2 regions of the Arthrobacter sp. JUb119 genome follow, and region 2 is predicted to be linked to the other one. Evidence: predicted binding sites of a transcription regulator. Region 2 holds the regulator's gene; the other holds the start of a gene.

Region 1 (15,297 bases), on a different contig from region 2:
CATGTGACTGCAACCACATGGAATCGCTCAGTGAACTCAGCCGGCAATGGCGCTGGCAGCGAAGATACAGAACTCGACGCCATTGCTCTCGGCCGCAGAATCCGCTTTCTGCGCAAGGGCAAGCAACTGACCTTGGATGATGTCTCGGCGCTCGTTGACACCGCGCCGAGCCAGTTGTCGCTGATTGAAAACGGCAAGCGCGAACCGAAGCTATCGCTGCTTAAGTCCCTGGCTGGAGCCATGGGGGTTGGCGTCGACGATCTGCTGGGCACCGAACCGCCATCGCGCCGTGCTGCTTTGGAGATCGAATTGGAACGTGCCCAACGCGGTCCACTGTACGAGTCCTTGGGATTGCCTACCGTTCGTGTTGGCACGCGTCTGCCCATGGACGTCCTGGAATCCCTGGTGGGACTGCAGCATGAATTGGAACGCCGCCTGAACGAGCAGGCCGCGACCCCTGAAGAAGCCCGTCGGGCCAATACCGCGTTGCGCCATGAGATGCGCCAACGCAACAACTACTACAAGGATATCGAGCAGGAAGCCGCCAAAGTCCTCTCTGCAGTTGGCCACGATTCAGGGCCGCTCTCGCATCATCGTGCAGCAGATATCGCCGAGCATCTGGGATTCAGCCTGCGCTTTGTGGGCAATCTTCCGCATTCCACGCGTTCGGTGACTGACCAGAAGAACAAGCGTATCTATCTGACGCAGGCGAACCGCTCGGAACATGATCCTCGTTCGGTGTTGCTGCAGGCGCTAGGGCATCACGTATTGGGTCATAGGACTCCAACCGATTATTTCGATTTCCTCTCGCAGAGGGTCGCGACCAACTACTTTGCCGCGGCGTTGATGATGCCGGAAAAGTCCACGGTGGACTACTTGCGGCGAGCTAAGAACAACCGTGAGTTGGCCATCGAGGATCTGCGCGATGCTTTCGCCGTGTCCTATGAGTCCGCAGCCCACCGGTTCACCAACCTTGCCACCGAGCATCTGGGGATGACCTGCCACTTCCAGAAGGTCCACGAATCGGGCATCTTGCACAAGGCTTATGAGAATGACCGAGTGAACTTTCCAGCCGATCACACCGGTGCCATTGAAGGACAAACCATTTGCCGGTATTGGACAAGTCGCGTGGTCTTCGAGCAGATGGATAAGTTCCGTTCCTTCGAGCAGTACACCGATACCGTCAATGGGACCTTCTGGTGCACGGCGCGCACCGAGCGCCATTCCTCGGGACTGTATTCCTTGTCCATTGGCGTGCCTTTTGAGCATGTGAAGTGGTTCCGCGGGCGGGATACCAAGGAGCGCTGCCAATCCACCTGCCCGGACGAGAACTGCTGCCGCCGTCCACCTGCTGACCTATCCAGCCAGTGGTTCGGCAATGCGTGGCCGGCTACGCGCGCCAATACCCACTTGCTGGCGGCCATGCCAACCGGAGCCTTTCCCGGAGTAGATGAAACCGAGGTCTACCGATTCCTGGAAAAGCAGGTGGACTAGGACCGTTGGACTATGCGATGTGCTTGGAGATGAAGGCAAGAGCAGTTTCCGCCAGCCACGCGCCATCCTGGGCAACGGTGCGGCCGGAGCGGGCTACCTTGAAGGAATGGTTGCCACCTTCGAACCAGGAAAGTTCGCTGTGCTCGTTCAGCTTGCTGGCGACTTCTTCCATCTTTTCGGGGTTGGCAAAGGGATCTCGGGTGCCTTCGAGGAAAAGCATCGGCACCGCAATCGGGTAGAGATGCTCATCGCGTAGCTTCTCTTCCTTCTTAGGCGCGTGCAACGGGTACCCCAGGAAGATCAACCCTGCCGAGGGCATGCCCTCGGCAACTGACAGGGAAGCGATGCGCCCGCCAAAGGACTTTCCTGCCGTGAAGATTGGCAGGCCTTCAGCCAAGTGTTCTTCAACCCAACGGCGGACCTGGTGCCACACTGCGACCGCAGCTGGCGCTTTGTCGGGAAACTTCTTTCCAGCATCCATGTAGGGGAAATTAAAACGCAGGACGCTGGCACCCAGATTCGCAGCGGCTAGCGCAAAGCCGGCCATGAAGTCATGATCCTTTCCAGCACCTGAACCGTGTGCGAGCACGATGACGGCCTTCGCCGCCTTTGCTCGGTCCCAGAGCGCGCTGAGTTCCAGGTCTTCGTATGGAATGGAGAGTTCTTGGGTCATAGGTACCACCCTAGGGGCTGAGGGCCCATCAACTGATCATGAAAGGAAATGAACTACATTTCCCAGTCCTTGCGGAGTGCCGTATCGGTGTCATCGCCATTTCTGGCCAGTACCGTCAGCTTTTCAACTTTTTCGCCGGTTGCCGCACGCTCGTTGATCTTGAGCATCATATTTCCCGAGACGAAGATCGATGCGGGCATGTCGTATTCGCCGTCGATCCATGGACCGTCTGCGAGGGTGACGACGAGTTCGCCAAGCGCAGGCGACTCGACTTTCTCAACGTAGGCGTGGGGGTCAGCGGGCAGGCATGTGCGGTAGATTTCCAGCTCAGTGATTTCAGCGCCGCATAGGGATTTGTAGGTATCGTTCATGGCGGACAGCCACTGCGTGTACTTTTCCGTGGCCCAGGCTTTGCGGTCCTCGGGATCGGCACCAGTACGAGCCCGGGTGAAAGTTCCTGAGTTATTGCCGTCTTCAGTAGCGAAGGTGACAGATTCCAATTCCGGCGAGGCCTCGCCTACGCTTTCGAACATGATTCGGCCCATCATGCGCAGCTCATCCTCGTTGGTTTCGTAGCTTTCCCGCATCTGGGTTCCAAACTTCATGCTGTTATCCAAGAAGATATTGATGGCACCAGGTGCTGGAGATTCCCAAGAAGTCATTAGGTTGTAGGGATACAAGAAGCCTTTGGTGGATTTGATGCCAGAGTTTTCTTTCCACATCTCAATTTTGGAATCTGCCCAGGCCTGTCCCGAATTGGCGTTGGCGTCCAACTCCGCGGGTCCAGGCTCGGGGGCGGTTTCACCGGGTTCACCGGTTTCGGCCGCGGGCTGTGCCGCCGGAGTGGAGCCAGCGACGGAAGCCGCCGTCGAATCGGCTGGCGCTGCTTGTTCGGGAGCTGCATTGCACCCTGCTAGAAGCAAAGCCAACGATGACAGGGCAATGACCGAACGGGTGCGCAAGAATAACTCCTCATTATCGATGAATGGTCAGTCTATACAGGCCAGGCAGCGAAGGGAGAGGTGTTACGAGAATTTGGCAAAGGTCCGGATCGCACCGGGACGGAAATCCGACGCTTCCGTGAGCCCCATGGATTCGTAGAAGGCACGTTGCCCGGGTTCATCATCGGTGATCAGGACCAGCTGACGCACATGCTCATATTTCACTAGTACGGCAGAGAACAAAGCACGGCCTACGCCGGTGCGATGCGTAGATGGACGCACCAGGATGTCCTGGACGTAGCAGATGGTGGCATTATCCGAGACCACGCGCACAAGGCCGATTAACTGGTGGTCTACGTCGTAGGCGTAGATTACGCATGCTGAATTCTTCAGGCCCTCAAATAGTACGTCTGGGTTGTCTGTATAGGCGCTCCAGCCCACCGCGTTGTAGAGCGAGAGTATTTGTTCCTCGGAAGGCACCTTAGTGGTGGAGAGTTCCATCGAGTCCTTTTACTGTTGCGGGGAAACCGAAAGGATCTCTGCGTTGCCCAGCAACGGATGCTTCACCAGTTCTGTTTCCAATGTGTGGATGATGGCTTGGGCGGAGTCGCCGTTGTAAACGAACACCGGGCCATCATGCCGGTAGTAGACATCCTCATGCCATCCGATTTCGCCGTCACCCAATGCATGCTGCAGGGCCCTGACTGTTGGCTCCAGATCCGATTCCGATTCGGCCCCAAGCCTGGTTCGAAGCAAAACGTACTCGCTGCCGCCTACTTCGGTGCGTTGTCCATCAATAATCAGCCAGGAACCATGCCCCAGTCCTCCATCGATGAGCGAAGAGAGCAATTCGGAAAACAGCTTCTTCGGTTCGGGGGTGGCCACTTCAAGGTTAATGTCGCTGGAGATCGGCTCCTCAGCCGCGTCCAATGTGGTCTTGGCGCTGATGATGGTTCCGGAAGACTTGTATTTGGGCAACAATGTATCGAGCAGGCCCGCCTCATGATCTTTGCGCAGGCGTTCGGTCATCGGCTGGGCAAAATGGATCTGCACCCGGTGAGTCGAAGCCTCCGATGATTTCCTGGCGAACAGCGACATGTCCTCAGTCCTCGTGTGGGTCGGAAATGCAAAAGACGATTCCGTAAGGATCGCGCATAATGGTCCAGCCAAAAGTGGGATCTTCGGTGTGGTCCTCAACGCGTGTTGCGCCAGCAGCCATGCAACGGGTGACTTCCTGCTCGCGGCTGGTGCTTGCTTCCAAGTCGAGATGAACCCGGTTCTTGCCGGCAGTGATCTCATCAACTTTTTGGAACCCCAACCGAGCGCTGAAGCCAGGGACGCTGATCATGGTGAACCCCGGGTACTGGCCCAGATATTTCCCGCCCAGAACAGCCCTCCACCAAGCCGAGGCAGCTTTCTCGTCAAGGGCATCAAGGGTGATCATTCCAATGTTCGCCATGCAGTCAAAGGTACCGGGAGTCTTCCTGCTTAGCTAGAGGTTGACTGCATTTCTGCCGCTGACTAGCGCACTTTCTAAGTGAAGAAAAGGGGCTTGCTTGGCCGGGACGGAAGTCCCGACCGAGCAAGCCCCTTTATGGGCTATGCCGGCCTAGCTATCGAAGTAGTTTGGCGCGTGCTCGTTGTGAGCAGGTGGAGTCGGCATCTCGACTTTCTTCTGCACCTTCAGCATGCCAGCGGCGTAGTCCACCGAAACGGTGTCACCAGCGGCAAGCGAATCACTGATCAGCAGGTCGGCAATGGCATCCTGTACCTTCCGCTGTACCAGCCGGCGCAGCGGGCGAGCACCGAACTCGGGGTCGTAGCCTTCGTTTGCCAGCCACTGTACGGCAGCGTCGCTCACCTCCAGTTTCAGCTCCTGGTCCACCAAGCGAGCTTCGGTCTCGGCGATGACCAGCTTGACGATCTGGCCAATCTCGGACTGCGAGAGCTTGGAGAACAGCAGTACCTCGTCCAGCCGGTTCAGGAACTCTGGGCGCATGAACTCGCGTACCTTGCCCATGACCTTGGCCCGGATTTCTCCAGCCTCACTGGTGGCATTGGCGGAGGTGAAACCGAAGTTTCCGGCCTTGTTGGCCAAGTACTCGCCGCCGAGGTTGCTGGTCATCAGGATCAGCGTGTTGGAGAAATCGACAGTGCGCCCGGCTGAGTCGGTCAACCGGCCGTCATCGAGTACCTGCAGCAGCACGTTGAACACGTCCGGGTGGGCCTTCTCGATTTCATCGAGCAGCACGACCGAATACGGGTTGCGGCGGATCTTCTCGGTCAGCTGGCCGGGCTCGTCATGGCCGATGTACCCCGGAGGTGCTCCGATCAGGCGCGCCACGGTGTGCTTCTCACCGTATTCGCTCATATCGACGCGAACCAGCGATTCGGCCGAACCGAAGAGGTTTGCAGCCAGAGCCTTGGCCAGTTCGGTCTTTCCGACGCCGGTGGGACCCAGGAAAAGGAACGAGCCGATGGGGCGACCTGCTGGCGACATTCCGGTACGGTTGCGACGCACGGCGCGTGCCACAGCGGCAACGGCATCGTGCTGGCCGATGACCGAAGCATGCAGGGAATCTTCCAGCGAAGCCAAGCGTGCCTTGTCATCTCCCGAGATGCGCGAGGTGGGGATGCCGGTGGATCGGGAGATCACTTCCGAAATCTGCTTCTCATCCACTACCCGGGTGACCCCTGCATCGCCGGCCTCCTCAGCAGCCTTGATGCGCGCGGTCATCTCCACGATGTGGTCACGCCATGCGCCAGCTTCTTCGAATCGTTCCTCGCCGATAGCGCGTGACTTCTCACGCTCGGCGTCTACCAATTCGGCACGCAGGGACTGCACATCCTCGGCATCTCCGGCAGCGATGGACCGCCGGGCACCGGCGATATCGATCAAGTCGATGGCCTTGTCAGGAAGCTGGCGGTCGTTCAGGTAGCGGGCAGAGAGCGTCACCGCGGCCTTGAGCGCTTCGGGGGTGTACTGCACCTGGTGGTGATCCTCGTAGGATTCGCGCAGGCCGTCCAAAATGGCCAGTGCAGTTTCCTCCGACGGCTCGGCGACAGTAACCTTGCCGAAGCGCCGAGCCAGCGCGCTGTCCTTCTCCACCTTGCGGAACTCATCGAGCGTAGTGGCGCCGATCATGTGCAGCTCGCCACGCGCCAAACGCGGCTTGAGGATATTTGCGGCGTCCATATTGCCGGACTCGCCAGAGCCTGCACCGACCAGCAGATGCATCTCATCGATGAATATCAGCACCTGCCCCTCGGCTGCGGCTACCTCGTCGAGCAGGCCGGTGAGCCGCTGCTCGAAATCTCCGCGGTAGCGGGTTCCGGCGAGCATGCCCGGAAGATCAATGGAGATCAAGGCCGCATTGCGCAGTTGGGCTGGTACCTGGTCATCGATGATGGCGCGGGCCAGGCCTTCGGCAATGGCGGTCTTGCCCACGCCGGCCTCGCCAATCAGCACAGGGTTGTTCTTGGTGCGACGGGCCAGGATTTCAATAACCTGATCCAGTTCCTCCTTGCGTCCGATCACCGGATCAATCTGGCCGTCGGAGGCCAGTAGGGTCAGATCGGTTCCGTAGCGTTCGAGCATGGACACGTCGGACTCGGAATCGGACTGGTTCTGGGCATCGTTTTGGCCACGCTGGGCCTGCTCCATGGCGGCTTGCTGCAAGGACTGGCCGGTGATGCCGTGCTGCGCCAGGAGCTGGCTGACCGGAGATTCCGGGTTGAAAACGAAGGCCAGGAAAAGATGATCAGGGTCGATGTAGGTCGAACCGTAGTTACGAGCAACCTGATAGGCGTCAAAGAGGCTGCGCTGAGCTGCCGACGATAGGTGGGATGGCTTCTCGCCCTTCTCCTGGGACTTGGGCATGCGCGCGATGGCATCTGCACTCAAAGCCTCGATGTCGATACCCATGGCGGTCAGGTGCTCGCCGACTGGTTCGGTGCGCAGCAGAGCCATCAGGAGGTGCAGGGAATCAATCTCGTCGTGGCCATGCTCCTGGGAAATCGCTGCCGCGGTGGCTACCGCTTCGTGGGTGCGGGCGGAAAGCAGGCGCGTGAGGTCGATGGGACGTGCTGCCTGAGCACGTGAAGACAGGAATCGAGAGAGGAATTCCTCAAACGAGCCATCTGACGGTGCGCCGAAAAATGCTGGCAAGTGAGCCTCCTAATAGAAACTTGAGCGGTCTATGCTCATGTTCAACGCATATGGCGCGCAGATATTCCCGAACCAGCCGGGCAAGGTGTCAAAGAGGTTGACTTCACACTAATAGCTGGAAAGCAGGCGCTAGTCTTTGGGGATTTCGATAAGGCCCATACGCGCGGCCGCAACCAGGGCCTGGACCCGATCGCGAACATTCAGCTTAACGAAAATCTTCGCCATATGGGTTTTAACCGTAGTTTCGGAAATAGTCAGAGTTCTTGAAATCTCGGTATTGTTTAGCCCGCGTGCGAGCAGTTTTAGAATCTCGAATTCCCGATTGGTAATTCCCAAGTCATAGGCCAGTTCTTGAATGTCTTGGGAATTATCCCGGTAAGCTTCGCGAACCGCAGAAACTAGATCAGAAGAAACCGACGGGGAAATGGCTGCAGTTCCTTGGTGAACGGCATGGATCGCATGAATAATTTCATCTGGTTCAGAGTCTTTTACCAAGTATCCGCTGGCCCCAGCGGTCAGTACCGGAACCAGGTAGTCGTCAGAAGAAAAGGCGGTAATGGCAAGCACGGAGGGGCTGTCTTCGGCAGATTTGATTGCTTTAGTAGCGCTAACCCCGTCCATTATCGGCATCTGCAAATCCATGAGCACAACGTCCACTTGATTGCCGCTGCAATACTCGACGGCGGCCTGCCCATTTTCAACAGAATTAACCGTTACAATTCCGGGGTCTGTTGCTAGGATTGTGCCCAACGCATGCCGAATTAGAGGTTCATCATCGACAATAAGGACCTTTATTTGTTCCATCTGATTCCTCTGATTCGATGCGGGTGGCCTCATGTTGGCCTGTTCACCTGAAAGTATATAAGTTGATCTGATGTGGAGTTTGTTATGAAGGGTTTGAAAATGCTGGCCGTAGCAGCATTAGTTCTGGCACCATTGACCGCCGTGGCAGCTCCTGCATCTGCCGCGAGCTCTCCAGCCTCCAGCAGTGGCAACGTTGCTACTCCTGCTGGCTTTGGCTCAGCCTTCTCGGAGTGGTTCTGCAAACGCTACGGCGTCGCCTGCCCATAACGCGGTTTATTTGACTTGATCATCTGAGCCGGGAATTATTCGGCATATGAATGGACGACTAAAGGACACCCTGACCAAGCTCTTCGCTGGTCGGGGTGTCATTGTTTGGACTGGTTTTGCGGTTCTGATCGCGGTTTCCAGTAGCGAGTTCGTGACTCTGCTGGAAGACGGATTTAGTGGTTCGTCGGATATTTCGGTTCGAGGCGCGTTGCTCGGCGTAGGACTGTGCGCAATTCTTGCGCTTGGTCTTCGCTGGGTTGCCGTATCCGTCGGATTGTTTGTGGCAGTTGCCTATTTCTTCCTCACGGACGGCGCCTTGTTCTTCTGGACTGTCGTTTCATTCATGATTTTTTCGGCGCTGGCAGCTACGGCCAGTGCCATGAGCGTTAGGGCCTTATTCCTAACCTTGTCCGCAGCGTGGATGGTGCAGTTCGGCATCCAGTCCGGGCAAGACGCGGTTCTGCTTGTCGGGATTGCCCCGTTGACGGCGATGGCGTTCTTCTTAACGAGGAATATTTACTTGCTGCGCGAGAAGAACGAGCTCGCTCTTCGGCAAATGCATACGGTCAAAGAGCAGACTCGTCTTGCTGTCGACCGGGAGCGAAAGAACATTGCCCGGGATCTGCACGATATTGTCGCGCATGACATCACGGTCGTGGCCATGCAGTCGAAGGCCGCGAAGTTCGCAAACGATGGTCAGAAGGCCCTCGAAGCTCTGGATGTCATCGCCAAACTGAGTACTGAGACTTTGCACGATTTACGCCTGATGCTCAATGTCCTGAGGGCTGATGGGACCATGGCAGATCCCTCGTCCCAGGGCATTGATAAGCCGGCCGCTACTACTGTTTACGCGCTTCAGGGTGCAGAACTTTTCGTTCAGAGGCTAAAAGAGGCAAATTTCGAGGTGAGCTCCACCACTGACGAGAAAATTTCCGAATTGCCCCGTTCTGCACAGACTGCGATTTATCGGGTCATGCAAGAAGGTACAACAAATGTGATAAAGCACGGTGCCTTGGGCGGGAAGTGCACCTTCGAACTCACGGTCCAAGGGGCAGAGGGCATCCTGGAAATTACTAATCAGATGGGGAATTTCGACAAGAAGGCGAGTGGGTTGCCCGAAGGCGGGACAGGCCTGATTGGCATGGGTGACAGGATGCGTGCATTTGGTGGAAAGTTTGCAACCAGTTCCGAAAACGGTGTTTGGGCACTGCGCGCAAGCATCCCGTTCTGACCCCTACCCTCCTACTAAAGTATGATTTCGGATTTTCGCAGGACGCGATAAGTTAGACATGTATCGGTGAAGACCGATCACCGGGAAGGTACTTGGTGGTGTTTTGCGAGTGGCATCACTAAGGATCCGAGGGTGATTAAAAGGTACGTTGCATTGCGTAAACGGACTGATCTTTCATCGGCGCTGTGCCCCCATCGCACGCCGTTGTCTGTCAGTAATGCAACGTACCTTTTATAACTTAAACCCAGCCCGTGTTTCTGCGTTCTGCCTCACACCTCAGGTCGGAATGGGCCTGCGTGGCGGGGTTTTGCGCCTATGGAGAGCATTTCCTGTCTGGGAAGCGAGAGCGCATGAGTACCCAGGCAGATACGGTTGTTTGGCAACAATAAGGCCTGGCCGTGGAGCCTAAGGGCGGCTTTGATAGCAAGACGGCAGATGCTGCGATCAACGCAGAAGCAACCGCAGATTCTTTGGCCGTGAAGGCCGGCGAACCAAGCGGGGCCCATGGTTCGATCGCCTGCTATGGCACGACGCCGAGCTGGCCACGCGCAGCTCCTAATCGATGAAGCAACGGCAAAGGGTGCGAGAACTCGAATTAGTTCTCGCACCCTTTGCCGTTGCTGGTGGTTAAGCCTCGGAAGCCTCTGCCTCTTGGGTGTCTTTCAAAACATGATCAGAAACCTTGGCCAGCGCTCGTTCCAGTGAAGAGCGCAAGACCACAGGAATCGTGATCTCGTCATTAATCTCGACAAGGCCTTCGCGCTCGAAGACGCGCAGCAGGGACTCGACCTGGGGGACAACCTCCTCAAGGCTGGCAATCAGGTGATGCTGCTCGGCGGGAAGGTCATCTTCGGTCGGAACTTGCAACGCGAACTCGGCACGTGGCGGTGTCGATGATGCGGCATTGCTCAACACGCCGGCCACCATCTCGGCGATCTGCGCCTTGCCCGGCTGCTCCAAGGTGTTGATCAGGATGTGCGAGTAGAGAACCTCTGCAATCAGCTCCTTGACCAAGCGGGCGCCTTGTCCGCTGGATGCCAGCAGCGCATCGCTGAGCGACTCGGTTGGGGTTGCGTTCGGTTCCTGGTAGCGCAGCATGGCCGTGCCGATCAGGGCGTCCCAGTATGCCGATAGGCGTGGAACGTCGGCCAGCGAAGAAACGGCAGTGCCGTCTTCCGGCTCCCATTGGGCATCCTCTGGAACGCCGGCGGATTCATCGACCTTGACGAACAGGCCCAGCGCGCTGGCCGCATCCTGCAGCGTATCGCCGGTGAGTACGCCAGCTGGGGTGGTCGGCTTGCCTTCGCCAACCCAGCTGATCAACTCGCGAGCCGCAAAAACGAAGGGCATCGCTTCGAGGCTGCCGTTGGCCTCATCATCTTCGAGATAGGGTGCCACGATGGGTGAATCGCCAGCCATGCGGGAGAGGAATTCGAAAGTCTGCTTGAAGTCATCCACGCTTCCGCCGAAATTAGCGGTCGTGCCCAGGAAAGTCAGGTAATGCTTGAGGATCGCAGCGCTGGCTTCCGAAACTTCCTTGCCCAGCGACGTCAAGTGGCCCAGCTGTTCACCCAGAATCGTCGGATCCAGGGTTTTGACGTCAACGCTCTGGCGCAACTGGGCATGCACGGTCAGCAGGGTAGTGAGCCCTTCGAGCGCTGCGCGGGTCTCGCTGGCTGCCTGGCCCTCTTCGTGGAAGTGGCGGAAGAGCGAGGACTTGAACGGCTGAAGAGCTTGGCGCACTTCGGATTCAAAAGGCACGCTGCTGGCGCCGGAACGGCGGGCTGGATGACCCTGGGCAGGCTTCTTCTTGGCTGGTTTACGTGAGGCCATGAGTGTGGTGCAGTTCCTTAGAAATGGCTGATCGGCGGGATTGGTAATTCGCTTCTCTCCAGTCTACGCAGGACGCGCTGGGGGAGAAGTTCCCGATGGGCGATAGTGATGCAGCCTCTGGGGAAAGTGCCCGTACGGGAGGAAGTACTTGTTGAAAGTTCGGAATAGGCAATCATTTACCGCAAGAAACACGAACCTCCTGCCGGTGTGGTGGCGCTCACCGTCGAATCGTCAGGACGCGTTGATTTTCCCTGGGGATCGCGCGACAGTGAAGACATGCGGGCTCGTGTGGAGAGGCCGTCGAAATGCTAGGAGAGTGGATCATGGCTGGAGTAGGCGTGCCAGATCATGTCGTTGTTGTAGGCGCTGGCTTTGTTGGCCTGTCGACCGCTTGGTACCTGCAGGAAACGGGCATTAAGGTCACCGTCGTGGATCGCGGCGGCATCGCGTCCGGTTCCTCTTGGGGTAACGCCGGCTGGTTGACCCCGGCCCTGACCCTGCCCATCGCGGAGCCTGCAATTTTCAAGAACGGCCTGAAGATGATGCTCGACCCGGCATCCCCGCTGTACATTCCGCTGAAGGCCGATGCCAAGTTGCTCCGCTTCCTGATCGGTTTTGCCTGGCACTCGACCCCGAAGAAGTGGGAAGAAGCCATGCGGGTCTACTCGGAAATCGGCGCAACCGGTTTGGATGCCTTCGACGAAATCGCGCAGGCGACTTCGGCAGGGCCGGGCGTGCAGGAGCCGACCAAGCCGGCAAATCCATTCTTGACCGGATTCACCTCGCTCAGCGACCGCGATGCGCTGCTGCATGAATTCGAGATGATCGAGAAGACCGGCGGCGAAGTTGATTACGAATTGCTCACCGGCGACGAGTTGCGCGGCATCGAGCCGACCCTGTCCAATAAGGTCGCTGCGGGCGTAGCCATCAAGAACCAGCGCTACATCAACCCGCCGAAGTTCATGGATTCACTGGCCGAATCCGTCATCGCCCGCGGCGGCGACATCATCGGAGCCTTCAACGTCACCGATGTGCGCGACAATCGCGGCTCGGTCACCGTCATCGGTTCCGAAGGCCGTTCAATCACCGCGGATCACGTGGTGCTGGCTACCGGTGCTTGGATGACCGACATGGCCAGCAAGTTCGGTGTGAACGTTGTGGTTCAGGCAGGCCGCGGCTACTCGTTCACCGTGGAGCCGGAACACATGCCAACGCACCCGATCTACTTCCCGACCCAGCGCGTTGCCTGCACCCCGCTGGGCGATCGTTTCCGCATCGCCGGCACCATGGAATTCCGCGACGCCAACCACAAGCTGGAGCCGAAGCGCATTGAGGCCATCGTTGCCGCTGCGACCCCGGTCTACCAGGGGATTAACTGGGAGAACCGCAAAGAAGAATGGGTGGGTGGACGCCCATGCACCGCGGACGGCATGCCACTCATTGGCCAGACCGGATCCTCGCGCGTGTCGGTTGGCGGCGGCCACGGCATGTGGGGCGTTGCGCTGGGACCGCTGACTGGCAAGATCCTGGCTGCCCAGATTGCTGGCCAGCAGGTTCCAGGCATCGCCCGGCACTTCAACCCCTTGCGCAAGGGGTTCTAAGCGTTTCGGTCCACACCCGGAACGAAATAAAACAACCGGCTTGCGGTGCATCATGGCGATGCGCTGCAAGCCGGTTTTCCTTTAAGGCTGTCTTTTACGCGCTTTAGGCATGGCGGGTTGATGTCCCGGCAAGGATCGCGCGGTAGCCTTCGGCAAATCCTGGATACTGCAGTTCAAGCCCGCTGGCTAGCAGCTTGGAATTATCGAGCCGGCGGTCGGCAGCACGTCGTGCCGGGGCTTGTCCTGCCTCTTCCGGCGCAGGCAAACCAAGTTCCTTAGCCAAAAACTGGTAGACCTCGCCTAGCTGGGCTGGGGTGCTGTCACTGGCCAGGTAGAGGCCAGCGGCTTGCTCTCCCAGCGCCGCAACGTGAACGATGGCCGCGGCCAGGTCATCGCGGTGGATGCGGTTGGTCCAATGCGAGCCCGCGGGAATCTGTGCGGCTCCGGCAGTGACGTGATCGATGAGCCGGGTGCGGCCCGGGCCGTAGATTCCCGACGCCCGCAGGATTGTTACCGGCAGGCCGCTGCCGGCGAGCGCTGCCTCGGTGTGCGCAAGGACCTGCGCGGTGGGGCTAGCTGGGGCAAGCGGTGCTGATTCGTCGACGAGTTCTCCGTTGGCGCCGCCCATCACTGCGGTGGAGGAGATGTAGATAAGCCGGCGAAGATTGGGGCATTGGGCTGCCAGCCGTGAAGCCAGTTCTTTGGCGACCTGCAGATAGCCGCGCGTGTAGCCATCGGCATCGCGGGTGGCTGGCACGGGAGTGAGCACGACGATTTCGGTCTGCGGATCGATGCTTGGCCACTGGGCGGCATCGAGCAGGTCTACGCTGTGGCCGGTAAATCCTGCGGGCAGCTTCTGGCTGTTGCGCCGCCAGCCGGTGACGCGATGGCCCTCCTGCTGGAGCCGCAGTCCTGCCTCGGTGGCGACATCTCCGCAGCTGACCAGTAATACTTTCACGAGACTCCTTTGGCGCGATATGTCCTCGGAGGCGAATCCCCCTACCCATAGACTAGAACCTTTAGGCCAGCGTGGCATGCGCGCGGAGGAAGGGGGCCAGGTGCAGTCTTCGGTGCGTTGTGTCCTGTTCTGCGTGGTTGCATTGCTCTCCATGCTCGGCGAGGGCATGGCGGTCTTTGCCTTGACCCTGGAATCCGCGGATCAGTTGGGGTCCTGGGGCGTAACCGCGTTGTTCCTCGCCGGCTTGGTTCCGCCGATCCTTGCCGCCCCGGCTATAGGGCGTTGGGTGGACGGGGCAGCCCTTTTCAGGGTGTGGATCCTGAACCTGTGCGTGCATGTGGCGATTTTCGCGGTGATGGCCATTGCCTCCAATATCTTCGCGAGCCTCGCCTTGATGCCTGTGGCCAGTATTTGCGCGGTGGTTAACGGAGCGGTCATTTTCAAGATCATTCCGCGCATCCGCGGAGGCTTCAGCATTGCTCGTGCCAGCAGCTTCCTTGTCGTAGCGACGTCCCTGGCGGGAATCATCGCGCCGGCGATAGCTTCACTCGTCTTCGCGAAAGCGGGGATCGGCGCGGTGCTTTGGTACGCGGCGGCAGGATTCCTGGCACTGGCCCTGGCGGCCATCTTCCTGTCCCGCTCGCAAGCCGCCAACGGGAAAGGAGCAGACGCAGGGAACGAGCCGGATCCGGGTGGACCGGTATCGCCCGGTGGAGCTGCATTGACGCGCAATCCACAATTGCGGATCTTGCTGCTCCCGGTGGCGGCGATCGTGCTGTTTACCGCAGCAGAAGGCGTTTCGGGGGTGTTCTACCTGCGCGGGATCACCGATAACGACACTGGATACGCGGTATTGCTCGGTGCCTGGTCCGTGGGCGCAGTGTTCGGTTCCCTGCTGGGAGGCAATCGCCGCTTCGGTACCCGAAGCGCCTTGCCGATTCTGCTCGGTGGAGGGCTGGTGGGCGCCGCGATCCTCACGGAAGGGCTCTGGTCCAACGCGGCTGGCCTGGCCTTGGTGTTCCTTGCCGGCGGGCTGGGCAATGGACTGCACAATACTGGAGTACGAACAGCCATTTACGAATACGTGCCGGAATCCCGCCATGGTGCTGCTTGGGCGCAGCTGCGGATGCTCATCAACATCATGGTCGCATTGGGCTATCTCATCGGCACCCCGGGATTGCTGATTGGCCCGGCCAGGGCAATTATCGTGGTCTCCGGTGCCGCGACGCTGCTGGTTATCGTTGTATCCGCCGCGCTGTACAGCTGGAAAGCGCAGGCCAAGGTCCATGGGAGGACCTCTGCTACGGAATCCCGGGGGTAGCGCGCT
Region 2 (15,297 bases):
AAGTGGCCTTGCTTCTACGGCATCGACTTCGCCTCGCGTGCCGAGCTGATCGCCAACGGCGCTGCCGTGGCTGAGATCGCGACCTCCATCGGCGCGGACTCCTTGGCCTACATTTCCGAAGACGGCATGATCGAAGCGACCCGCCAGCCGCGCGAGCGCCTGTGCACCGCGTGCTTCACCGGCGAGTACCCGATCGCCTTGCCGAACGAGGAGCGCCGCGGCAAGAACCTGCTGGAGCGCAGCAACCAGGGCGGCTGCGAGCCAGGTCCTGATGCCGAGTTCGAAACCAACAGCTAATCCCCTCCACGATCCCAACCATCTCGTTGCAAAGGGCGCCGGAAATGCGGCGCCCAGAACAGAAAAGGAACCGACTGCCATGAGCGGCAATGATCAGCAGCCAACTTCCATCACCTATGCCGGTGCCGGCGTTGACGTTGAGGCCGGTGACCGTGCCGTTGAGTTGATGAAGGGCGCGATCAAGGCAACCCACACCGCGGGCGTTGTCGGAGGGGTCGGCGGCTTCGCCGGGCTCTTCGATGTATCGTTCCTGACCGGTTACAAGAAGCCGTACTTGGCTACCTCCACCGACGGGGTAGGCACCAAGGTTGCCATCGCCCAGAAGCTGGACATCCACGACACCATCGGCCAGGACCTGGTCGGCATGGTGGTCGACGATATTGTCGTGGTGGGCGCCAAGCCTCTGTTCATGACCGACTACATCGCCACCGGCAAGGTCGTCCCGGAGCGCATCGCGGATATCGTGCGCGGCATCGCGGAAGGCTGCAAGCTGGCCGGCACCGCGCTGGTTGGCGGCGAAACCGCGGAGCACCCGGGCCTGCTAGCCGAGGACGAATACGATGTTGCCGGTGCTGCTACCGGTGTCATCGAAGCTGACCAGCTGCTGGGCCCGGAGCGCGTGCGGGCCGGCGACGTCGTCATCGGCATGGCGTCCTCGGGCATCCACTCCAACGGCTACTCGCTGGTGCGCCGCGTCATCGCCCACGCCAAGTGGGAGCTGGAACGCGAAGTTGCAGAGTTCGGCAAGACCTTGGGCGAGGAACTGCTGGTTCCGACCCGCATCTACACCACCGCTTGCCTGGATCTGGTGGGCGAGCTGAACGACGGCGAGAACTTCGGCGTGCACGGCTTCAGCCACGTCACCGGTGGGGGCCTGGCTGCCAACCTGGCTCGCGTGCTGCCCCAGGGCCTGATGGCCCGTGTGGACCGCTCGACCTGGTCCCTGCCAGCAGTCTTCTCCACCATCGCCCAGCTGGGCAACGTGCCACAGCCTGACCTTGAGCGCACCCTGAACCTGGGTGTGGGCATGGTTGCTGTTGTTGATCCAGCTGTAGCTGATCGTGCCGTAGAGCTGCTGAACAAGGCTGGCATGGGAGCTTGGGTCATGGGCGGCGTCGAGAATATCGATCCAGCGGCAGCCGATGCCGGACTGGACTACGTCCAGGGAGCCAAGGGCGTTGACGGCGGCGCAGTGCTGCTGACCGGCAACTACGCCAAGTAGTACTCGCAGGATCCGCTTCCTTGCCGATGCGCCGCACTGATCCCAGTGCGGCGCATCGGTTCTTTAACGCCATCGCCATGCGAATGGGGATGCAGGGTTGACCGGAGCCCTCTTGCCCGGCTTCCAGGCGCCAGGCAATGCTGCCGGTGGTGCTGCACCAGTGCGAGCTTCCTGCCGGGCTGAGTGCCCAGAGCAGCATTTGGCACGCTTCATTGGTGTCCCTTGCGGGACGAAATACCGGCCTGCTAGTCCAGTTGCTTCAGGGCGTGCTCCAAAGGCACACGCCAGCGCCAGGTTGCTTTTTGTTCACCGCGGACGTGGCCGTTGGTAATCAGCGCCACCGGCAAATCCCGCTTGACGAAGTTCAACAGGATCTTGTACCCGCTCATCACTGCAAGGGAGGAGCCCAGCACCAAGAGCGATGTGGATTCCGCTTCCAGTGCCGCAATGCGTTCCTTGCGTTCAACCGGAACGTTCTCGCCGAAATACACCACATCAGGCTTCAGGGCCAGCGAGCCGCAGCTCAAGCAGGCCACCATGTTGAACCGGTCAACCAGATACTGGGGCAGCTCCACATCCCCATCGGGGTTCACCGCGCTGGGGTCGATTTCCACGGCTTCCAAATAGCCTTCGTTGGCCGCCTGCAGGCGCAGATCAAAGTCATTGCGGTTCTCGCTGTACCCGCAGTCCAGGCAGCGGACGATCGACAAGTCGCCATGGACCGGAATGACCCGTTTGGATCCGGCCTGCTGGTGCAGCCCGTCAACGTTCTGCGTAATGATTCCACTGAGTTTCCCGTGCTCTTCCCACTGCACCAAGCGCTGGTGAATGTGGTTAGGCTCGGCTTTGTCCATATGGCGCCAGCCGACGTAGCCACGGGCCCAATAGCGCTGCCGGGCTTCAGGACGGAATCGGAATTCTTGATAGGTCATCGGCCGGTGGCGCTGCAATGAACCGTTGGGTCCCCGGTAGTCGGGGATTCCGGAATCGGTAGAAACACCGGCTCCGGTGACCACCAGGACCCCGCCAGCGGAAAGCATTTGGCGCACCCCGGCACGCGCTTCAGCTTCCGGGGATTCAGGTGCCTGCTGCTCGACAATGCGCTGCATCGACCGGATGGCCGAATGATGCGCCATCTGGATGGATAGCTCTTCTGGAGTGCTCACGTTCCACCTAACAATTACTGGGCACGACAAAGGCCGCAACGACTAAAAGCTAATTTAGCTTAGTCGCTGCGGCTTGTCGCAAAATGTACTGAAGAGCTGTACCACTCAATGCTTAAGGTGTGGCACTCTGAGCCAAGGACTCCCGGCATCAGAAGACGAGGCTACTCGTCTTCGTCATCTCCCGAGTACTTCTTAGTCAGCTCGTCGTATTCCGAATATTCTTCGTCATACGATGAATCATTACGCTCAGTGTTCTGAGCATGATGATCGGACTGAACGCCCAACTCGCGTTCAAGTGCCGAAAGGTCAGTGGACGGCGAGTAGTACTTGATATCTCGCGCCTGACGCTGTGCTTTAGCCTTTTGACGGCCGCGCCCCATGGCGTGACCCCCTCTTTTCAGTAGAGTCGGGAGGTGGTCCACCTTGAAAAGATGAAGGCCCCCGAATATGTGATCAGTTCTTTCGTAATTAAAGGTTAACACGATTCACCGGCGAGCGCTGAATGCAACACCCTCCGAAACCGCTAGACTGTCGATTAGTCCAACGACTATGTATTGAGCCGGCGAGCGATCGCCCGACCCAACCACGAAGGAGCTCAACAGGTGGTGGAAAACAATCTGCCCGAGCCGCAGGCGGCTTTGCCGCCATTGCAGCCAGAACCGGAGAAGCCCAAGCGTCAAAGTGCCCAATGGGCCTTGATGATTGTCGCCGTTCTCGCACTGGCCGCGGCAGTGGTTTTCGTGGTGTTGAGACTAGTGGATCCCCCTGCTTCGCCAACTGCGAACAACGTGGAGCGCAACGAGAATCCAGGCCTCGACGGCATTGTTGCCACCGAGATGCCTCCAACCCAGTTGGAGCAAGGCGACTGCCTGCGCGGATTCAATTCACCACTGGATCCGCAGACGGTCGTAACCTGTGATTCCTCCCACAATGCCCAACTGATCGGCATCTTCCAGGTCACTGGCGAGGAGTACCCGGGAGCCAACGTGCTGCTCACCCAATCCGAAGACCTGTGCAAATCGGTGTCACTGGATCCTCGTGCAGGGCTGGACTCCACCTGGACCTATCACTTCTCGCGTCCCTCGGAGAGCACCTGGGGCCAGGGCGACCGCACCGTTTCGTGCTTCCTGAGCCTGTCCGAGGGCGACGTCCGCAACTCATTGCTGCCAGAGGGCTCTACGGATGGAGAATCGGAGAACTCCGAAGAGGAGCCGTCCAAGGCACAGGAGACCACCGACAGCTAAGTCTGCGTTCAGGAAAAATGGCGAGGGCATGAACGGGATTCCATCCGTTCACGCCCTCGCCATTGCCAGGCTCCTAGGCCTTCTTGGCAACTTTGAGCTTGTCGCCAACTTCGTCCAGGGTGACCCCTACAGTATCCCCGTCCTGCACCGTTCCAGCCAGGATCTCCTTGGCCAGCCGGTCTCCGATCTCGCGCTGCACCAGGCGGCGCAGCGGACGAGCGCCGTAGGCAGGATCGTAACCGGTCAGGGCCAGCCAATCGCTGGCGGCCTGATCCACCTCCAGGTTCAAGCGGCGGTCGGCCAAGCGCTGTGCGAGCAGGTCGATCTGCAGCTTGACGATGCTGCCCAGCTCTTCGATGCTCAATGGGTCGAAGAGGATGACCTCATCGAGACGGTTCAAGAACTCCGGCTTGAACGATGCATTGACCACGCTCATCACCGCTGACTTCTTGGCCTCGTCTTCCATGCTCTGGTCCACCAGGAACTGGGAACCCAGATTCGAGGTGAGGATCAGAATGGTATTCCTGAAGTCCACGGTGCGGCCTTGGCCATCGGTCAGCCGCCCGTCTTCGAGCACCTGCAGCAGGATATCGAATACTTCCGGATGCGCCTTTTCCACCTCGTCCAGCAGAATCACCGAGTACGGGCGGCGGCGCACAGCTTCGGTCAGCTGCCCGCCCTCTTCATACCCTACGTAGCCCGGAGGGGCACCGACCAGGCGCGAAACCGCATGCTTCTCCGAGTATTCGGACATGTCGATCCGCACCATCGCCCGTGGATCATCGAAGAGGAAGTCAGCCAGGGACTTGGCCAGCTCCGTCTTGCCGACACCGGTAGGACCCAGGAACAGGAAGGATCCGGTAGGGCGGTTCGGGTCGGCAATGCCGGCGCGGGTACGGCGAACGGCATCAGAGACAGCGGCAATAGCCTGCTTCTGCCCCATCAGGCGCTGCCCGATGATTTCTTCCATATCCAGCAACTTCTGGCTTTCACCCTGCAGCATGCGCCCGGCCGGAATACCGGTCCACGCCGAGATGACTTCTGCAATGTCATCCGCGGTGACTTCCTCGGCAACCATGGTGTGCGTATCGGCCTTATCGGCTTCGGCAGCTGCCGCCGCATCCAGTTCCTGCTGCAGCGTTGGGATCTCCCCGTAGAGCAGGCGAGAGGCCTGCTCCAGGTCGCCCTCGCGCTGGGCCTTGTCGGCCTGGCTGCGTAATTCGTCGAGCCTGACCTTCAGGTCACCGACGCGGTTCAAGCCAGCCTTCTCGGCTTCCCACTGGGAGTTCAGCGCGTCCAGCTGTTCCTTCTTGTCGGCCATGTCCTTGCGCAGCGCATCCAGGCGTTCCACCGAAGCTGGATCCGTTTCATCGGACAGCGCCAGCTCCTCCATGGTCAGCCGGTCCACCTCGCGGCGCAGCTCATCGATTTCCTCCGGAGCCGAGTCGATCTCCATGCGCAGGCGGCTAGCGGCCTCATCAACCAGGTCGATGGCCTTGTCTGGCAGCTGGCGGCCGGAGATGTACCTGTTGGACAGCGTGGATGCTGCCACCAAGGCGGAGTCCGCAATGGAAACCTTGTGGTGCGCCTCGTAGCGCTCCTTCAACCCACGCAGGATGGCAATGGTATCATCCACGCTGGGCTCACCGACATACACCTGTGCGAAGCGGCGTTCCAGGGCGGGATCCTTCTCGATGTTCTCGCGGTACTCGTCCAAGGTAGTAGCACCAATCAAGCGCAACTCGCCGCGGGCGAGCATTGGCTTGAGCATGTTCCCCGCGTCCATGGCGCCTTCGGAGGCTCCGGCGCCGACCACGGTGTGGATCTCGTCAATGAAGGTGACAATCTGGCCGTCCGAAGCCTTGATCTCTTCCAATACCGACTTCAGCCGCTCCTCGAATTCGCCACGGTACTTGGCGCCGGCGACCATGGCGCCCAAATCCAGCGAGATCAGGGTCTTGCCACGCAGGGATTCCGGCACGTCGCCCGCGATCATGCGCTGGGCAAGCCCCTCAACGACAGCGGTTTTGCCAACGCCTGGCTCGCCGATCAGCACCGGGTTGTTCTTGGTTCGGCGGGAGAGCACCTGGACCACGCGGCGGATCTCGCGGTCGCGGCCGATGACTGGATCCAGCTTGCCCGAGCGAGCCAGGGCGGTCATGTCGGTACCGAACTTCTCCAGGGACTGGAAGGTGGCCTCCGGATCCGGATTATCGACCTTGCGGTCGCCGCGGATGGTGGGCAAGGTGCCCACCAGCAGTTCGCGGGTGGCCCCGAATTCGCGCAGCGCGTCGCCGGCCTTGGTCTGGTCTGACGCCAAGGCGATAAGCAGGTGCTCCGTGGAGACGTAGGTGTCCCCCATTTCTGCGGCAGCCGCTTGGGCGTTGCTCACAACCTGCAGCAGCTGTCGGGAGTACTGGGCCTGGGCCACTGAACTGCCGGAGCTGGAAGGCAATGCGTTGATGACAGCGCTTGCCTTGATCGAAAGCGCGTCGACATCCAATCCGGCGGTCTTCAGGAGGGCGACTGCGACGGAGTCGCGCTGGTCCAGCAAGGCCTTCAGCAGGTGCGCAGGTTCAATCTGCGGATTGCCTGCGGTTGAAGCGTTCATCCCGGAAGCCGAGAGAGCTTCTTGGCTCTTAGTGGTGAGTTTGGTGTCCACGCGCATCCTTTCTCTAATTGGGTGAACCCATAAACTTGAGTGTACTTAACTCAACTCTACTCGCACTCTTCGTATTCCAGCTAGAGCAAGATTTTCGAAAGATTTTCTATTTCACTTGCCCCAGAGGCAAAATCCCTTGTCACTAACGATTTGCCGACTTAAGATAAAGCATGGCCAACCCGGATTCCAAAGACATTTTTTCACTGACCCACGATGATATGGTCCAAGTTTTCATCGATCAGCACCGGCAGATGCTGCTTTCCTGCACCGGCGGACTGAGTGAAGCCGAAGCCAGATTGAAGTTGGTTGAATCCAAGACCACGCTGCTCGGGCTGGTGAAACATGCGATCTTCGTGGAACGGGTCTGGTTCGGTGAAGCAGCCACCGGCCGCAGCCGTGCAGAGCTGGGCATTGCCTCTTCGCCCAGCAAATCATTCGACTTGGAGGCTTCCGACACCATCGATTCGATTCGGCACGAATATGCCCAAGCCATCGAACTGTCGCATCAAGCAGTCGAAGGCAAAACAGGAGATGACGTCTTCTCAGGCAACCGGCGTGGACCGCTGCCGCTGCGCTGGATCCAGCTGCATATGCTGCGTGAACTGGCACAGCATTGCGGACACGCAGATATCCTGCGTGAACAAATCCTGGCCGCGCGGAAATAGCGTGCCGCCCTCAACCGGTAGACTCCGGGCATGCCATTAGAACTCCACCCGCTTCCCGCTGAAGAATTCCATTCGTGGATGGCACGAAGTACCGCCGAGTACGTATCGGACCTTGTTGCCGCTGGCAGTTCCCAGCACAAGGCGCAGGAAGATGCAGACCGGGCCATGACCCGGGCCTTTCCCACCGGATTGCCAAGTTGCACCAATGCGGTATTCACCCTGGAGCATGGCATTTTCGGCGATGTGGGCTATGTCTGGATCGGCCACGACACCTCAGGCGATCCGGCTTCATGGTGGGTTTGGTACATAGTTGTCGACCCCGGGCACCGCGGCAAGGGGTTCGGACGCCAGGCCATGAATTTGGCCGAAGAATACGCCCGTGCCCACGGCGCACGTACCCTGGGGCTGAATGTGTTCGGATTCAACCAGAGCGCTCGCGGCCTCTATGAATCGCTTGGATATGAAACCACCAGCATCAAGATGCACAAGTCGCTCTAGCAGCGCCTAGTTCCTGCCCCTAGCCCACGTTGCTCCAAGCGAAGTGCATTCTTCGAATTGCTATTGACGCCTACCCAACTGCACAAAGACAAAGTACATTACAGATCATCATGACATCCACGGACCAAGATTTTTCCAGAAGCACCGCATCGGGATAAGCTGGTAGAACGTAAGGGAGTATTCATAATCGTTGAATCCGTCAATACGCAGGACTTCATGGTCCTGCCGGGTTTTGCGGCCAGCCCCGGGGTCGGTGAAGAGACTTACTCAGATGCGTTCGCGCGCTACTTACGAAAGCAGGAATCCCTATGGGAGTTTCCCCTATGATTTGGGGCATCACGATTGTCGTGATTCTCGCCCTTCTGGCCTTCGACTATTTCTTCCACATCCGCAAGGCCCACGTTCCATCGCTGCGTGAAGCAGCGATCTGGTCCAGCATCTATGTTGGCTTGGCCCTCGTTTTCGGTGTGCTGGTGCTGGTCTTCGGCGGAATCGACATGGGTGCCGAGTACTTTGCCGGCTACATTACCGAGAAGGCCCTGTCGGTCGACAACCTGTTCGTCTTCCTGATTATCATCGCCAGCTTCCGCGTACCCCGCGAAGACCAGCAGAAAGTCCTGCTCTTCGGCATCGTCTTCTCGCTGATCGCACGTACCGCCTTCATCTTTGTCGGCGCGGCGCTGATCAACCAGTTCGCTTGGGTCTTCTACCTGTTCGGCCTGATCCTGCTGTTGACCGCAGGCAACCTGCTGAAGAAGGATGACGAATCCGAAGAGGCCAACAACTTCATCATCCGGATCGCCAAGAAGCTATTCCACACTACCGACAACTATGACGGCGACAAGCTGTTCACCAAGATCGATGGCAAGAAGGTCCTGACTCCGATGCTGCTGGTCATGGTGGCCATCGGCGGTACCGATATTCTCTTCGCTCTGGATTCCATCCCTGCGATCTTCGGACTCACCCAGAACGTCTACATCGTGTTCACGGCTACCGCCTTCTCGCTCATGGGACTGCGCCAGCTCTACTTCCTGCTCGACGGATTGCTGGACCGCTTGATCTACCTGTCCTACGGGTTGGCAGCAATCCTGGCATTCATCGGCGTGAAGCTGATCCTGCATGCACTGCACGAGAACAACTTGCCATTCATCAATGATGGTGAGCACGTGATGGTCATTGAAATCAGCACCGGCCTGTCGCTGAGCGTCATTATCGGCGTCCTGGTGCTGACAATTCTCGCTTCGCTGTTCAGCAAGGCAGGCAAGGCCCAGACTGCCATCGGCAACCTGCGCCGCCATGCCAACAGCTACAACGACCTGAGCTACACCTCGGACGCGGTCGAACGCGAACGCATCTACCGCGCCTTGGTGGAGGAAGAAGCGTATGTGAAAACCATGGAAAAGAAGTACCGCGACAAGGCCAAGGACGTGGACAAGATCCGTGTCGAGGTCGCCGAAGCGCACCGCCAGCACGATGAGTACCTCAAGAGCTGATCAGGTTCGTACATAAAGCGAATGGCTGCCAACCCCATCAAGGGTTGGCAGCCATTCGCTGTCTTGGCGCAGCCTAGCGGCGAACACCGCCGATGAAATAGTCCGAAGGCACAATGACCTTGCCCAGAGGCATCAGGGAAACCGGGATCATCTTCAAGTTTGCGATCCCCAGCGGGATGCCGATAATCGAAATGAACATCGGGATCGCGGTTACCACGTGCCCAACGGCAATCCAGATACCAGCAAAAATGATCCAGATGATGTTGCCCAGGGTGGAGAACGCGCCTACCGGGCCGTTGTCGACCACGGTGCGGCCAAACGGCCACAGCGCATAGCCGGCAATGCGGAACGAGGCGATGCCGAATGGAATGGTCACGATCAGCACGCAGCAGATGATGCCTGCCAACACGTAGCCCAAGGCCAGCCACAGGCCGCCGAAAAGCAGCCAAATAATGTTGAGAATACCGCGCACTAAATCAGTCATGGTTATATTCTCTGTCTTTTGCCTGTTTTACTCCATCGGGGATCCCCCCGATTTTCTTCTAGGGGTGTCCAATCCCCTACCGTTCGGCAAGCATCGAAGCAGCTTGCTCGGATAGGATTAATCATCATGAGCGAATCGAGCGAGCAGCAGCGCCCAGCCCACGGCACTGCCCCTAGGAACCCAGACCTTTTCCGTGCCGAGCCGGTATCCTTCGTGCGCCGCGGCAACCGCCTGCAGGGCCGCCGTGCCAGCGCCTGGGAGCGCAATGCCGATCAGTACGTCATTGAGCCGCCCCGCAAGATCGCCGACACTTCGGTTGCCGATGACTTCCAGCTCGATCCTGCCGAGGCTTTCGGACGCACCGCACCGCTGATCGTGGAGATCGGCACCGGCCTGGGCGAATGCATCGCCAACGCCGCCAAGGATGATCCCGAGCGCAACTACCTCGCCGTTGAGGTCTACCGTCCGGGCCTGGCCCAGCTGATGCTGAAGGTCGAGTCTTTCGGCATCACCAACGTCCGCGCAGTGCAGGCCAATGCCCCAGAGGTTCTGGATGTCATGCTGGACGAGAACAGCGCCGATGAGATCTGGATCTTCTTCTCAGATCCATGGCACAAGCCGCGCCACCATAAGCGTCGCCTGATCAAGGCCTCGTTCCTGGACAAGGTCTCCCGCGTGCTCAAGCCGGGAGGCACCCTGCGCTTGGCCACCGACTGGTCCAACTACGCCGAGCAAATGCGCGAAGTCCTCGAAGCCCATCCGGACTTCGAGAACCAGCATCATGGCAATCTGTCCGGCACTGAGAGCAACCTGACCAAGGTGCGCCGCGAGGGCATGGAAGGCTTCGACCCCGAGCCAGAATTCACCGATGCCCAGGGTGGCTGGGCCCCGCGTTTCGAGCGCCGGATCCTGACCAGCTTCGAAGGCAAGGCGCTCAAGGCTGGTCGTCTGGTCTTCGATCTGGCGTACACCCGCATCGGCTAGTCGCCGAAATAAAGCATTGAAGAGGCCATGGAATCCATAGGATGGATTCCATGGCCTCTTCTTCTGCGCAAAGTCTGCACTACGCCCAAGCTCCGAGAATGGACTATGCCGGGGTGCGGCTAGAACAATTGTCAATGGACCACGCCCCGGATCTGATCCAGCTCGCAGCCAACGGCCAGTTGGATGAAGCGTGGTTTGCCACCACTCCATCGGCCGAATCCATGCGCTTGGATATCCAGCGCCGCTTGGCATTGCAGGAAACTGGCGAGATGGCTCCCTTTGCGATCATCGACCTGTCCACCGGCAAAGCGGTGGGGGCCACGACTTACTTGAATATCGACGCGGCAAATCACCGCGTGGAAATCGGCTCAACGTTCCTGGCCATGCCAGCCCAAGGCACCGGGATCAATCCAGCTGCCAAGTTCATGCTGCTGCGCCGGGCTTTCGAGGAACTGGATTGCTATTCAGTGGCTTTCTGCACGCACTGGCACAATGCCGCTTCACGCGCCGCGATTGCACGGCTCGGCGCCAAGCAGGATGGCGTGCTGCGCAATCACAAATATGATCCAAAGAGCGGCACCCTGCGCGATACGGTGATGTTCTCAATACTCCCGCACGAATGGCCTGCCGTGCGCACCCAATTGGAAGCGCGCTTGGCCCGGCACGGACGGATCTAGCGTCCGATAGCGCGGCGCGCGGTAAACAGCGTCACGGTCGGTTCACGGCGTTCAGGGCGCATGCCCCTAGCCAACGAAACGATGTCGCCTCCAGCGGTGCCCGCAGCGAAGATGCGAGATTGGCCCTGGCGTACGGCGGAAAGTTCTTGGCGAAGCCCATTGACTTCGGTTTGCAGATAGGCGACTTGATCTTGCAGGTCCAGGATGCGCTTGATGCCCTCGAGCGAGACGCCTTCCTTGCTCAGGGCCTGCACCTGGCGCAACAGTGATACGTCGCGCTGCGAGTAGCGGCGTTGCTTTCCGCTCTGGCGGCTGGGCGAAACCAAACCAATGCGGTCATACTGGCGCAGCGTCTGCGGATGCATGTCTGCAAGTTGCGCGGCGACGGAAATGACGAAGACAGGTCGCAGGTACTCCCCGTTCACGTTGCTTCTACCACCTTTCTGCAAGGACCTTGGATTCGGTCCCTATTGCCTTCGAGTCTATCTTCCCTGCCCAGCCAATTCGATGACGGGGCAGGGAAGACAGCCTATTGGGTTCAGAGCTTGGCTTTGGCAGCCAAATCCACTCGTGGATCCTCGCCCTCGGTGGCTGATGCGAAGTCCTCCACGGCCTTCTTTGCAGCATCCGAGAGGTTCTGCGGAATCGCGACATCCAGGACGATCAGCAGATCGCCGGTGGCCTTGGAGGTCTTCACGCCGCGGCCCTTCAGACGCAAGGTGCGCCCGGAGTTGGATCCAGCGGGAACCTTCACCGCAACGGAATCCCCGTCCAGGGTCGGTACGTGGATCTTTGCTCCAAGCACCGCTTCAGCGAAGGTCACCGGCACGTGGATGCGGATGTTGTTCTCTTCGCGCTTGAAGAACGGGTGCTCGCTGACCTTGACCTTGACCAGCAGGTCGCCGTTGCCGGCAGCACCAGGCTGGCCCTTGCCGCGCACGCGCACCGACTGGCCATCCTTGATGCCCGCCGGTATGCGCACGTCAATGACCGCGCCATTCTGCTCGCGCAGGCCAATGGTGGTGCCCTTAATTGATCCGGAGAAGGAAATCGTGGTGCTCGCCGTGCGGTCAGCACCCTTGCGCGGTGGTGCGCTCTGGCCGAAGCCGCCGCCACCGAAACCGCCGCCACCACCGAAGAGGTCGGAGAAGTCCGGCTGCCCGCCGCGGCCACGTGCGCCCGCTCCGCCGCCTCCGAAGAGGTTGGAGAAGATGTCCTCGAAGCCGGCTTGCCCGCCGGGGCCGCCCGGTCCGCCACCAGCAGAGAATCGCGCTCCGCCGCCCATGGCGCGGATCGCGTCGTACTGCTCGCGCTCTTCCTTGTCCGAAAGCACCGAGTTGGCTTCGGAGATGTCCTTGAATTTCTTTTCAGCGGCCGCATCACCCTGGTTGGTATCCGGGTGGTACTTGCGCGCAAGCTTGCGGTACGCCTTCTTGATGTCCGCCTCGCTGGCGTCCTTGGAGACGCCCAGAATGGCGTAAAAGTCTTTTTCGATCCAGTCCTGACTTGCCATCAGGGCCCCATCCTTTCAGTGCCAATTCGACACTGCCCACTGTCGAAGACTCGGCAGTGGGCAGTATCGATTGTGCTATTCGTGGCTATTCGCCGGTTGCTACCAGCACCTGAGCTGCACGCAGGATGATGGTTCCCTTGCGGTAACCGGTGCGCAGCACCTGTCCCACGTGGTCGGCTGGAATCTCGTCAACAGCCTGGCGAAGCAGGGCTTCGTGGATGTTCGGGTCGAATTCCACGCCGGCCTCGTTGATGCGCTCCAGGCCATGCTGAGCCAGAATTCCATCCAGCTTGTTGGCGATCGATGCGAACGGGCCGTCGGCGAGGTCGCCGTGGGCTCGTGCCGCATCGATGTCGTCAAGCACCGGAAGCAGGGTGTTGAGCACGGACTGCACGGCGTTTTCACGCGCTACGGCCCGGTCGCGTTCCACGCGCTTGCGGTAGTTGACGTATTCGGCCTGCAGGCGCAGCAGGTCGTTGCGCAGTTCGGTTTCCACCGCACCGGCCTCTTCCGGCTGCGCCGAATCGGCTTCAGCGCCAGCAGCAGCTTCGTTCAGGATCGCCTCGGCCTGACCCAGGGCGTCAGCGGTTGGCTGCTCGTTGGCGGCCTCTGGCTGGTTCTCCGGCTCCTGGCCGGAGTTCTCGTTCTGGTCCTTTGCCTCGGACATATTCCTAAACTCCTTACTTCTTGTCGGCTTCGTCTTCGTCGATGACCTCGGCGTCGACGATGTCTTCATCAGCGTTCGGTGCCTGCTCGCCCTCAGGAGCCTGGGCGCCCTCGGCCTGCGCGTTGGCGTAGATTGCCTCGCCCAGCTTGGTCTGCGATGCCTGCAGCTTCTCGAACGCGGCCTTGACCTCGTCGTCGTTGTCCTGCTTCTCCAGGGCAGCCTTCAGGGCGTCGACGTCAGCCTGGACCTCGGTCTTGACCTCTTCAGGCAGCTTGTCTTCGTTGTCCTTGATCAGCTTGTCTACGGAGTAGGCAGCCTGCTCAGCGGCGTTACGGGTCTCAGCGGCCTCGCGGCGTGCCTTGTCCTCTTCGGCGTGTGCTTCAGCTTCCTGGACCATGCGCTCGATGTCTTCCTTGGACAGCGAGGAACCACCGGTGATGGTCATCGACTGCTCGGTGCCGGTGCCCTTGTCCTTGGCGGATACGTGCACGATGCCGTTGGCGTCGATGTCGAAGGTGACCTCAACCTGCGGGATGCCGCGAGGAGCCGGTGCGATACCGGTCAGCTCGAAGGTGCCCAGCGCCTTGTTGTCGCGGGTGAACTCGCGCTCGCCCTGGAAGACCTGGATGGATACCGAAGGCTGGTTGTCCTCGGCGGTGGTGAAGGTCTCCGAACGCTTGGTCGGGATCGCGGTGTTGCGCTCGATCAGCTTGGTCATCACGCCGCCCTTGGTCTCGATACCCAAGGACAGTGGGGTGACGTCGATGAGCAGAACGTCCTTGCGCTCGCCCTTCAGCACGCCTGCCTGCAGCGCTGCGCCCACGGCGACAACCTCATCTGGGTTCACGCCCTTGTTCGCTTCCTTGCCGGCCAGGTCCTTGACCAGTTCGGCAACGGCTGGCATGCGGGTGGAACCGCCAACCAGGATCACGTGGGCGATGTCCGAAACCTTGACGCCTGCCTCGGCGATGACGTCGTTGAATGGCTTGCGGGTGCGCTCCAGCAGGTCCTTGGTCAGGTCCTGGAACTTGGCACGCGAGAGGTGCTCGTCCAGGTGCACTGGGCCTTCCGGGGTCACCGAGAGGTACTGCAGCGAGATGTTGGTGCTGGTAGCCGAGGACAGTTCCTTCTTGGCCTGCTCAGCAGATTCCTTCAGGCGCTGCAGCGCGATCTTGTCCTTGGACAGGTCCGCGCCCTTGGCCTTGGCCTGGGCCAGCAGCCAATCCACGATGCGCTGATCCCAGTCGTCGCCACCCAGGCGGTTATCGCCTGCGGTGGAGCGGACCTGGATGGTCGAGAAGCCGTCGTCGTCCTTGCCGACTTCCAGCAGGGAAACGTCGAAGGTGCCGCCACCGAGGTCGAAGACCAGGATGAGCTCGTCTTCCTGGCCCTTTTCCAGGCCGTAAGCCAGCGCAGCTGCGGTTGGCTCGTTGACGATGCGCAGGACGTTCAGGCCGGCGATCTCGCCAGCTTCCTTGGTGGCCTGGCGCTCTGCGTCGTTGAAGTATGCAGGAACGGTGATCACCGCGTCGGTGACCTTCTCGCCCAGGTACGACTCAGCGTCGTTCTTCAGCTTCATCAGGGTACGAGCCGAGATTTCCTGAGCGGTGTACTTCTTCTCGTCAACGTCAATGGTCCAATCGGTACCCATGTGACGCTTGACCGATGCGATGGTGCGGTCGATGTTGTTGACGGCCTGGCGCTTGGCGATATCGCCAACCAGGA

What was found. The regulator HspR, encoded in region 2, represses chaperone genes until heat shock. The targets are predictions, from matches to a motif close to AAGTTGAGTCNNNNNGACTCAACTT.
Region 1: the regulator HspR is predicted to act here: its motif matches at 7,294-7,318, upstream of M2368_RS12330 (ATP-dependent Clp protease ATP-binding subunit).

The regions. Positions count from the first base shown of each region.
Region 1 is NZ_JANUFE010000004.1:182,499-197,795, forward strand. Features, by position in the region: gene M2368_RS12300 (helix-turn-helix transcriptional regulator) at 31-1,494, shown strand; gene M2368_RS12305 (alpha/beta hydrolase family protein) at 1,505-2,167, opposite strand; gene M2368_RS12310 (hypothetical protein) at 2,221-2,940, opposite strand; gene M2368_RS12315 (GNAT family N-acetyltransferase) at 3,193-3,609, opposite strand; gene M2368_RS12320 (hypothetical protein) at 3,619-4,206, opposite strand; gene M2368_RS12325 (VOC family protein) at 4,211-4,567, opposite strand; gene M2368_RS12330 (ATP-dependent Clp protease ATP-binding subunit) at 4,718-7,276, opposite strand; gene M2368_RS12335 (response regulator) at 7,406-8,080, opposite strand; gene M2368_RS12340 (sensor histidine kinase) at 8,394-9,578, shown strand; gene M2368_RS12345 (hypothetical protein) at 10,206-11,411, opposite strand; gene M2368_RS12350 (NAD(P)/FAD-dependent oxidoreductase) at 11,735-13,012, shown strand; gene M2368_RS12355 (NAD-dependent epimerase/dehydratase family protein) at 13,116-13,970, opposite strand; gene M2368_RS12360 (MFS transporter) at 14,047-15,291, shown strand.
Region 2 is NZ_JANUFE010000007.1:132,541-147,837, reverse strand. Features, by position in the region: gene purF (amidophosphoribosyltransferase) at 1-297, shown strand, start outside; gene purM (phosphoribosylformylglycinamidine cyclo-ligase) at 377-1,519, shown strand; gene M2368_RS16695 (Sir2 family NAD-dependent protein deacetylase) at 1,765-2,655, opposite strand; gene M2368_RS16690 (DUF3073 domain-containing protein) at 2,847-3,065, opposite strand; gene M2368_RS16685 (septum formation family protein) at 3,288-3,929, shown strand; gene clpB (ATP-dependent chaperone ClpB) at 4,003-6,591, opposite strand; gene M2368_RS16675 (DinB family protein) at 6,762-7,256, shown strand; gene M2368_RS16670 (GNAT family N-acetyltransferase) at 7,287-7,754, shown strand; gene M2368_RS16665 (TerC family protein) at 8,063-9,247, shown strand; gene M2368_RS16660 (YccF domain-containing protein) at 9,321-9,731, opposite strand; gene trmB (tRNA (guanosine(46)-N7)-methyltransferase TrmB) at 9,858-10,715, shown strand; gene M2368_RS16650 (GNAT family N-acetyltransferase) at 10,766-11,392, shown strand; gene M2368_RS16645 (heat shock protein transcriptional repressor HspR) at 11,389-11,817, opposite strand; gene M2368_RS16640 (DnaJ C-terminal domain-containing protein) at 11,931-12,905, opposite strand; gene M2368_RS16635 (nucleotide exchange factor GrpE) at 12,991-13,572, opposite strand; gene dnaK (molecular chaperone DnaK) at 13,586-15,297, opposite strand, start outside.